One region of the Pseudonocardia halophobica genome, then DNA from elsewhere that is predicted to be linked to it. Evidence: riboswitches for the same ligand, from Rfam matches in the RefSeq annotation. Region 1 holds a riboswitch; the other holds the start of a gene.

The links. A riboswitch is a leader RNA that binds a small molecule or an ion and turns the genes downstream of it on or off. The one in region 1 is predicted to bind S-adenosylmethionine.
Region 2: linked by a shared signal. The riboswitch ahead of ACQP04_RS14985 (aminotransferase class V-fold PLP-dependent enzyme) and the one ahead of thrC (threonine synthase) in region 1 are both predicted to bind S-adenosylmethionine.

The regions. Positions count from the first base shown of each region.
Region 1 covers NZ_CP192046.1:2,193,969-2,198,379, forward strand. Annotated here, with positions in the region: partial or broken gene ACQP04_RS10490 (ComEC/Rec2 family competence protein) at 1-1,238, shown strand, start outside; gene thrC (threonine synthase) at 1,572-2,837, opposite strand; SAM riboswitch class I at 2,844-2,988, opposite strand; gene holA (DNA polymerase III subunit delta) at 3,217-4,185, shown strand; gene rpsT (30S ribosomal protein S20) at 4,400-4,411, opposite strand, start outside.
Region 2 covers NZ_CP192046.1:3,113,553-3,117,963, reverse strand. Annotated here, with positions in the region: gene ACQP04_RS15000 (hypothetical protein) at 1-1,256, opposite strand, end outside; gene ACQP04_RS14995 (hypothetical protein) at 1,264-1,593, opposite strand; gene ACQP04_RS14990 (putative leader peptide) at 1,928-2,014, opposite strand; SAM riboswitch class IV at 2,502-2,615, shown strand; gene ACQP04_RS14985 (aminotransferase class V-fold PLP-dependent enzyme) at 2,672-4,141, shown strand; gene treS (maltose alpha-D-glucosyltransferase) at 4,310-4,411, shown strand, end outside.

The DNA of each region.
Region 1 (4,411 bases):
TCGCCCGGCCCTCACCCAGTGTCGTACGGGCCGCGGTCATGGGCGGCATCGTGCTGCTGGCGCTCGCGCTCGGACGGGGCCGATCGGCGGTCCCGGCCGTGGCCGCGGCCGTGCTGGTGCTGCTGGTCGTCGACCCGGCGCTCGCGGTCGACTTGGGCTTCGCCCTGTCCGTCCTCGCGACGGCGGCGCTCGTCCTGGTCGCGCCGGGGTGGTCCGCCGCGCTGCAGAGGCGTGGTGTGCCGCAGGGTGTCGCCGAGATGCTCGCGGTCCCCGCGGCCGCGTGCGTCGCCACGGCTCCGCTGATCGCAGGTCTCAGCGGCCAGCTCGGCCTCGTGGCCGTGCTGGCGAACCTGCTGGTGGTACCGGCGGTCGCGCCGGCGACGGTCCTGGGCGTGCTCGCTGCCGTGGTCTCCCCGCTGGCACCCGGCCTGGCCACCGCGTGCGCGTGGCTCGCCGGGCCCGCGGTGGCGTGGCTCGTGCTGGTGGCCGACCGCGCCGCGGCGATTCCCGGAGCAGTCCTGCCCTGGCCGGCCGGCGTGGGTGGCGCGCTCCTGCTGACCGGTGTGCTGCTGGTGCTGGTGGTGCTCCTCCGGTTCCGCCGCTCCCGGCTGCTCGTCCTCGCGGTCGTGCTCGGGCTGGCGCTCGTCCTGGTGCCCACGCGCGTGATCCGCCCCGGCTGGCCGCCCCCGGACTGGGTCGTGGTCGCCTGCGACGTCGGCCAGGGCGACGCGCTCGTCCTCGCCACGGGCGTTCCTGGCCAGGCGGTCCTCGTCGACGTCGGTCCCGACGACGGCCCCACGGACGCCTGTCTGCGCCGACTCGGCGTCGACGCGCTGGCGCTCGTGGTGGTCACGCACCTGCACGCCGACCACATGGGCGGTCTCGCGGGGGCGCTGCGCGGCCGGGCGGCCGGCGGGGTCGCACTGGGGCCGGCGCGCGAGCCGGCCGGGGCCCTGCGGCGGATCGCGCAGCAGGCGGCGGACGCCGGCGCGCCGGTGCTCGAGCTGACCGCGGGCCGTCGCCTCGCGTGGCCCGCCCTCACGCTCGACGTCCTGGCACCGGACCGCCCGCCGGAGTACGTCGACGGCGAGGACGGCACCGCCGTGAACAACACGTCCGTCGTGCTCCGGGCGACCACACCGGCCGGCCGGATCCTGCTGACCGGCGACGTGGAGCTCGACGCCCAGGCCGACCTCCTGCACAGCGGCGCGGACCTGCGGGCGGAGGTGCTCAAGGTGCCCCACCACGGCTCCCGCTCGACCAGTCCGGACTTCCTGCGGGCCGTCGCGCCACGGGTCGCCCTGGTCAGCGTGGGCGCGGGCAACTCCTACCGGCACCCGAACCCGGGCCTGCTGGACCTTCTGACGGCGTCGGGGGCCGTCGTGCGGCGCACGGACCAGTCGGGCGACGTGGCCTTCACGCGGGCCGACGAGCTGGTCGCCCGCGGGGACCCGCTCCCGGCCCCGCGCCGCTCCCGTGCGGGCCGCAGCACCCGGCGCCGGGCCTCCGGGACGACGACGGGCCCGGAGGAACGCGTCCTCCGGGCCCGGTCGTGGTTGCGGTGTGCCGGGTCAGCGGCCCTCGAGCGCCTCGCGGACGGCCTTGCTGGTCGACGGCACCATCGCGGTCGGGCGTGCGTGGGCAGACACGGCGTCGAGCGTCTTGAGCCCGTCGCCGGTGATCAGCAGGACGGTCTCGGCGTCGGGGTCGATCTTGCCGGCCTCGATCAGCTTCTTCGCGGTCGCCACGGTGACGCCGCCGGCGGTCTCGGCGAACACACCCTCGGTGCGGGCGAGCAGCCGGATGCCCTCGACGACCTCCTCGTCGGTCACGTGGCCGACGGCACCGCCGGTGCGGCGCACGGAGTCGAGGACGTAGGGGCCGTCGGCGGGGTTGCCGATCGCCAGCGAGCGGGCGATGGTGTCCGGCCGGACGGGCTGGACGAAGTCGTGGCCCTCCTCGAACGCCGAGGCGACGGGCGAACAGCCGGTGGCCTGGGCGCCGAAGATCTTGTAGGGCTTCTCGTCGACGAGCCCGAGCTTGATGAACTCGCCGAAGCCCTTGTCGACCTTGGTCAGCTGCGAGCCGGAGGCGACCGGGACGACGATCTGGTCGGGCAGGCGCCAGCCGAGCTGCTCGGCGACCTCGTAGCCCAGGGTCTTCGAGCCCTCGGCGTAGTACGGGCGGACGTTCACGTTCACGAACGCCCACTCCTCGTGCTCCGCGGCGAGCTCGGTGGCGAGGCGGTTCACGTCGTCGTAGTTGCCGTCGACGGCGAGCAGGGTGCCGCCGTAGACCGCGGTGGTGGTGATCTTCGCCTGCTCGAGCGAGGAGGGGATCAGCACGACCGAGTCCCACCCGGCGCGGGCGGCCGCCGCGGCGACGGCGTTGGCCAGGTTGCCGGTGGACGGGCAGCAGAGGACGGAGAAGCCCAGCTCGCGCGCGGCGGCGAGGGCGACGGCCACGACCCGGTCCTTGAACGAGTGGGTGGGGTTGCCGGTGTCGTCCTTCACCCAGAGCTTGCGGACCCCGAGCTCGGCGGCGAGCCGGTCGGCCTGGATCAGGCGGGTGAAGCCGGGCTCGGTGTTCGGGAAGGACTGGACGTGCGTCGGGACGGGGAGGAGGTCCTTGTAGCGCCAGATGGACTTGGGGCCGGACTCGATCGACTCGCGGGTGACGTGCGGGAAGTCGTAGGCGATCTCGAGCGGGCCGAAGCACTGCGGACAGGCGAACTCCGCGGCGAGCGGCGTCTGGTGGCCGCACTCGCGACAGGACAGGGCGCGGGCGGAGCCGAGGTCGAGGGTGGTGCTGGCAGGCGTGTCTGCAGTGAGAGTCATCAGATCTCCTCATCTGTCCCGCTGGCGCGGGCCGGAATTGGCACCTGGTCCGTCGACGTGCGCGCACCGAGCGGTGCGCTGCGCGGATCGTCGTTCGACGCCGGTTGCCGGGGCTTCGTCGGGCCGTTCCCTCTGCCCCTCTGGATGAGCCATATGCGGTTGTGCCGAGCAGGCTTCGTGCGCGGAGCGAGCGCGGCGTCCGGATTGATCCGGATGCCGTGCACGTTACGGCACCGGCCCCGCTCCCGGCCAGCCGCACTCACCTTCTGGGAGCCGTGTCACGGACTGTCGGTGCCGTGCGCGACGATGACCCGCGGGCCCGGCACGCCCGGGCCCCGGTGCGCGGCACCGCGCGACGCGTGCGAGAGGAGCCCGGCCCATGCCGGCCACGAAGCCGCCCGCCCCTGTGCAGCTCGTCGTGGGCGAGGAGGAGCTGCTGGTCGAGCGGGCCGTGAGCGAGATCCTCCGCGCCGCCCGGGCGGTCGATCCCGAGGCCGACATCCGCCGGTTCCGCCCCGCCGAGCTCACCCCGGGCGAGCTGGTCGGGCACCTGAGCCCCTCGCTGTTCGCGGAGGGCCGGGTCGTGGTGATCCAGGGGGCGCACGAGGCGGGCAAGGACCTGGTCGCCGCGATCATGGCCTACGTGGCCGAGCCGGCCGACGGGATCGTGCTGGTCGCGGTGCACGCGGGCGGGGCCCGCGGCAAGCAACTGGCCGACGACCTGCGGAAGGCCGGTGCGGCCGTCACCAAGTGCGATCGGCTGACCCGGGCCGAGGAGCGCGCCGACTTCGTGCGCGCCGAGGTGCGGCGGGCCGGCGGGTCGATCACCGCCGAGGCCGTGAGCGTGCTGCTCGAGGCGGTCGGGTCGGACCTGCGGGAGCTGGCCTCGGCCACGAACCAGCTGGTCTCCGACACGGGCGGGCAGGTCGACGGCCAGGCCGTGCGCCGGTACCACCGGGGCCGGGCCGAGTCGTCGGGGTTCGCGGTGGCGGACAAGGCGGTCGCGGGGGACCGGGCGGGTGCGTTGGAGGCGTTGCGCTGGGCGCTCGTGCTGGGCGTCGCGCCGGTCCTGGTGGCCGACGCGCTGGCCGACGCCGTGCGCACGCTCGCCAAGGTCGGCGCGGCCGGCCGGGGCGACCCCAACCGCCTGGCGGGCAGCCTCGGCATGCCGCCCTGGAAGATCCGCAAGGCGCAGGGACAGGTGCGGGCCTGGCGGCCGGCGGGCCTCGCGACCGCCATCGCCACGACCGCGCAGGTCAACGCGGACGTCAAGGGCGCGGCCGCCGACCCCGCCTACGCCCTGGAGCGCGCGGTCCTCGCGGTCGTCGACGCCCGAGGCACCGGCTGACCCGCATGCTGCAGCGTTAGGGAGCCATGACGCCCACAGGCACGCCCTGACACCGCGTTACGGAGCCATGACGCACCAGGAGTACGAACCGGCGCGCCACCACCTGAGAACGCGTCGACGGCACTGCCCCACGGGAAAGGGCAGTGCCGTCGACGGAACGCTCGACCGGGAAGAACCCGGGAGCTTCACCGGGCGCGCGACCGCGCCCGAGGACTCACGCGCCGAT
Region 2 (4,411 bases), 920 kb from region 1:
CCGTTGGAGCTCGGGCCACCGTTGTCACCGGCGGCCGGGTCGAGCTCCTTCACCGCGGTGGACAGGTCGTAGATCTCCCGCCACTGCGGCTCCGGCGCCGTGATGTCCGGCGTGTAGAACAGCGCGCCACCCTGCATGGTCTGGGCGAAGGCGCCCTTGTGACCCGGCAGGTTGGTCACCGTGGTCTCCATCGCCGCACGGTTCTCGTTGTGCAGCGGGTCCCGGCCGTCGGAACGCGGACCGGTCGGCAGGTACGACACCGACTTGACCCTGGGGTGGTTCAGGTCGGAGATGTCCCAGATCCGGACCGTGGGCCGGCGCAGGTACGGGGACGGCGCCTTCACCGGGTCGAGGATGATCGTCCGCGGCTCGGCGTAGTCACTCGTGACCATCGTGTTCAGGTCCTCGCGGACCTGGATGCCGTGCGGGTTGGCGCAGCTGGGCTGGCCGAGCGCCGGCATGGTGAGGCACTGCGTCGGGTCCTCCGGCGTGGTGGTCGCGGCCGGGGCCTCGACCAGCTTCTGCCCGTCCGGACCGAACCGGACGACCTCACCCGGCGTGCCCGCGAACCCGTTGCCGGTGCGGACCTCACCTCCTGAGTAGGTGCAGGGACCCGGGACGACCGGGCCGCCCATGTAGGTCCCGTAGGCCGTTCCGTCGTTCAGAACCCAGTACGCGTCCGGCACCGACCCGCAGAGGGTTTGGCTGGGGAGGCTGATGCCGGAGAGCTTGAGCTCCGGCAGCGCGGACACGTCGAAGACGTAGGTGGCCGCCGAGTAGAGGCCACCCGCGTAGATCTTGTCGCCCTTGCGCCACGAGTACTGCATGTGGTGCGGCTCGTTCTCGACCAGCGGGCCGACGGTCGCGGTGTTGACGACCTTGCCATAGCTGGGCGAGCCCGTGGTGACGTCGACGACCGCCATGAAGTCCGGGCCCGGCAGGGCGCCCGTGACCTTGTCGGTCGGGTTCGTCAGGGACCCGGGCAGGTTCTTGACGTCCGGGACCACCGTGTCGGCGACGTTCTCGTCACCGGCCCACACGACCATGTACTCCGGTCGGGTGGAGGCGCCGCGCGAGTCCTCGGCGGCGTCGGTGTCGATGTTGTTCTCGACCCAGTAGTCCTTGCCGTCGGCCCCCTTCACGGCGGACTTGACGGTCTCGACGTCGGCATACGCGTCGCCGCCCGGCAGGGTGGTCACCCCGGCGACGACGCCCAGGGCCAGGAGCCCGAGCAGGATCTTCTTCGGTGCGCGCATCCCGGCCTCAGCTCGGCAGGAGTCGGCCGGGCGCGCCCACTGCCGACCGGGTCAGCCCGGCGATCGGGACGCCGGCGGGGGCGAGGTCGCGGCCCTGGTTCAGCAGGTCGCCCTGCTCGAACGCCGTGGACGACGGCTCCACGTACGGTGCCTCCGGCGCGGGGGCCGGCTCCTCGTCGTTGTGGGCCGTGAGCAGCGGCGCGAGGTCTAGCACCAGGTCCGGCGTGGCGGCCTGGGCCGGCCCGGTGAGGCCGACCACGGCGGCGGCCGCCAGGGTCGCGGACCCGGCGACCCGGGTCAGTGCCGACCGTGGTGGTCGGTATCGGTGTCGCGGCACGACAGTGTCTCCACTTCTTCTCGTCTGGGGAGCGGACGGCGGCGGACCGGCACCCGGGGACCAGCCGAGGGGTCCGATGTGGACGGACCTGCGACGGTGGGGCGGGCGGCGGTGGGCACGGCCTGGTGCACCGTCCGACGGACGGGCCGGGTCGGGTCGACGGGGTCGGTCCGACTGGGCCCGGTCCGGCGGCCCGGGTGGGCGGCACTCGTGCCGCGTGACGGCCGTGTCGGAGACGACGACCGGCGGGGACCGGACGGAGCCGGGCGGGCGGGGACGGGCGGTGCGCCGGAGCGAGGGTCGGCGAGGCGGTGGCCCGGGACGGGCCCGGGCCTCAGCTCACCGTCGCGCTACACAGCGCGCTCGCCACGCGACGCAGATCGACGTGACGTCGATAGGCGAAGCGGTCGGTGAGGCGCATGGCCGGAACTGTGTCATCCGGACGGAGCAGTGGAGATCACCGGGGTCGGACAGAGGGTCGTCCCACGGCCGTTCCGGACCCATTTCCGGTCCTTTCCCGTGGCCCAGGCCACTCGTTTCGGCGGTTCATCGGCGCCGGAACGGGTCCACGGCGACGTGTGACGGGGGCCGGATTGTTCACGCGATCGTGTCGACCTGGCCGGGAACCGATCACGTGTCAGCGGCTCGACCTGGCGGTTCTCCGACGCCCTCCCTCAACCGGGTGACGACGCCTCTCCCGTCGGCCATGGACGCAGAGTGACCAGCCGTCCCGGTTCGGAAAAAACGGGACGGAAATGCCGCGGAAATGGGCCGGGCCGCCCGAAGACCGGACATTCGACGCCGATCCGGAACGCGTGCGGCCGCAATGTCCGGTCATTCCGGCCGCGGTTTCCGCGGCCCGGATCACACTTGACCGTCCAGCGGATCGGCACCTACCGTCGTCGTCAGGTCAAGAGCGCCAGCGCCAAGCCCCGGCTCGCTGGCCGGCAACCCTCCTCCGCGGTGGGGTGCTCCGGGTGACGACCGGGCCGCCGCGGACCCGCGGCCGGCAAGCGCGGACCCTTCCGTCCGGCACCTCGTGCCGCACCGGGTCCAGAGTGATCCGGGAGGATCCACGATGTCCGACGTCCGCACCCAGGTCGACACTCGGGTCGACTCGGCGCCGCTCTGCACCGAGGTCCCGGGCTGCACGGCCGCCGAGGAGCCCACGCGCACCGCGACCGCCGCGACGACCCCGACCACCACCCTCACCACGACCCCGGCGCCGACGCCCCTGCCCGAGCTCGTCGGCACCGGGCTCCCGGTCCCGCTGGTCGACGGCCGCACCGTGCCGTACGCGAACCTCGACCTCGCCGCGAGCGCCCCCGCGCTGCGCGCGGTCGCCGACCACGTGGCCGAGCTCCTCCCCTACTACTCGAGCGTGCACCGCGGCGCCGGCTACGCCTCGCAGGTCTGCACCTCGGTCCTCGAGGGCGCCCGGGACACCGTGGCCCGGTTCGTCGGGGCGCGCGCCGACGACGTCGTCGTGTTCACCCGCAACACCACGGACGCGCTCAACCTGCTCGCCGGCGCCGTCCCCGGTGCCACGCTGTGCCTCGACGTCGAGCACCACGCCACGCTGCTCGCCTGGCGCGGCACCGACCACCGCGTGCTGCGGGCCCCGGACACCGTCGGCGAGACGCTCGATCTCCTGCGGGACGCGCTGACCGCCGAGCGGACCGCCCTGCTGGCGATCACCGGCGCCTCCAACGTCACCGGCGAGATCCTGCCGATCGACGAGATCTGCGCGATCGCGCACGCCGCCGGCACCCGGGTGGTGCTCGACGCCGCCCAGCTCGCCCCGCACCGCCGGGTCGACATCGCGGCGTCCGGTGTGGACTACGTGGTGCTGTCCGGGCACAAGCTCTACGCACCCTACGGCGCCGGCGCGCTGATCGGGCGGCGTGACTGGCTCGACGTCGCCACCCCGTACCTCGCCGGCGGCGGCGCGGTCCGGTCGGTCGGCGTCGAGGACCGCACCGCCGAGGTCAGCTGGGCCCCGGCGCCGCACCGGCACGAGGCCGGCACGCCGAACGTCCTCGGTGCCGCCGCCCTCGCCGCCGCCTGCCGCGCGCTGGACCCGGTGATCGACGAGATCGCCCCCGCCCACGAGCGCGCCCTGCTCGCGCGCCTGGTCAGCGGGCTGTCCGGGATCGCCGGCGTCCGTCCCCTGCGGATCTGGGCGGACGCGCCGGACCGGGTCGCGGTCGCGTCCTTCACGGTCACCGACGTCCCGGCCGGGCTCGTCGCCGCGGCGTTGTCCGCCGAGCACGGCATCGGGGTGCGCGACGGCCGCTTCTGCGCCCACCCGCTGCTCGCCCGCCTCGCCGGCGGCGCCGACGCGGTGCGCGTCAGCCTCGGCCTGAACACGACCGAGGAGGACGTCGACCGGCTGGTCGAGGCCGTCCGCACGGTCGCGACCGCGGGTCCGCAGTGGGACTACCGGGAGGTCGACGGCCGGTGGACCCCGACCCCGGACCCGCGCGACCTCGACCCGCTGCGGCTGGGCGCCGTGGCCGGGCCGGGCGGGGCGGCCTGCGGGCACTGATCCCGCCCGGCGGCAGGGTGCCCCGCCGCCGGGCGGCGGGACGCGCCGCTCGGCCTGTGCGGTCGGGTGGACGGGCGCATCGTCGGCGCGTCACCGTCGTGTCCCCGCACGGTCGGGTGGTACACCCACCCCGGGCGACGACCGGGTCGCGGCGAGCACGGAGAGTAGATGTCAGACGACGCAGCGCTGTCCGAGGGACAGGCCGGGGACGGTGCGGAGCAGCAGCCCCACGAGCCCAGTGAGATCACCTACGCGGAGCACCTCCATCCC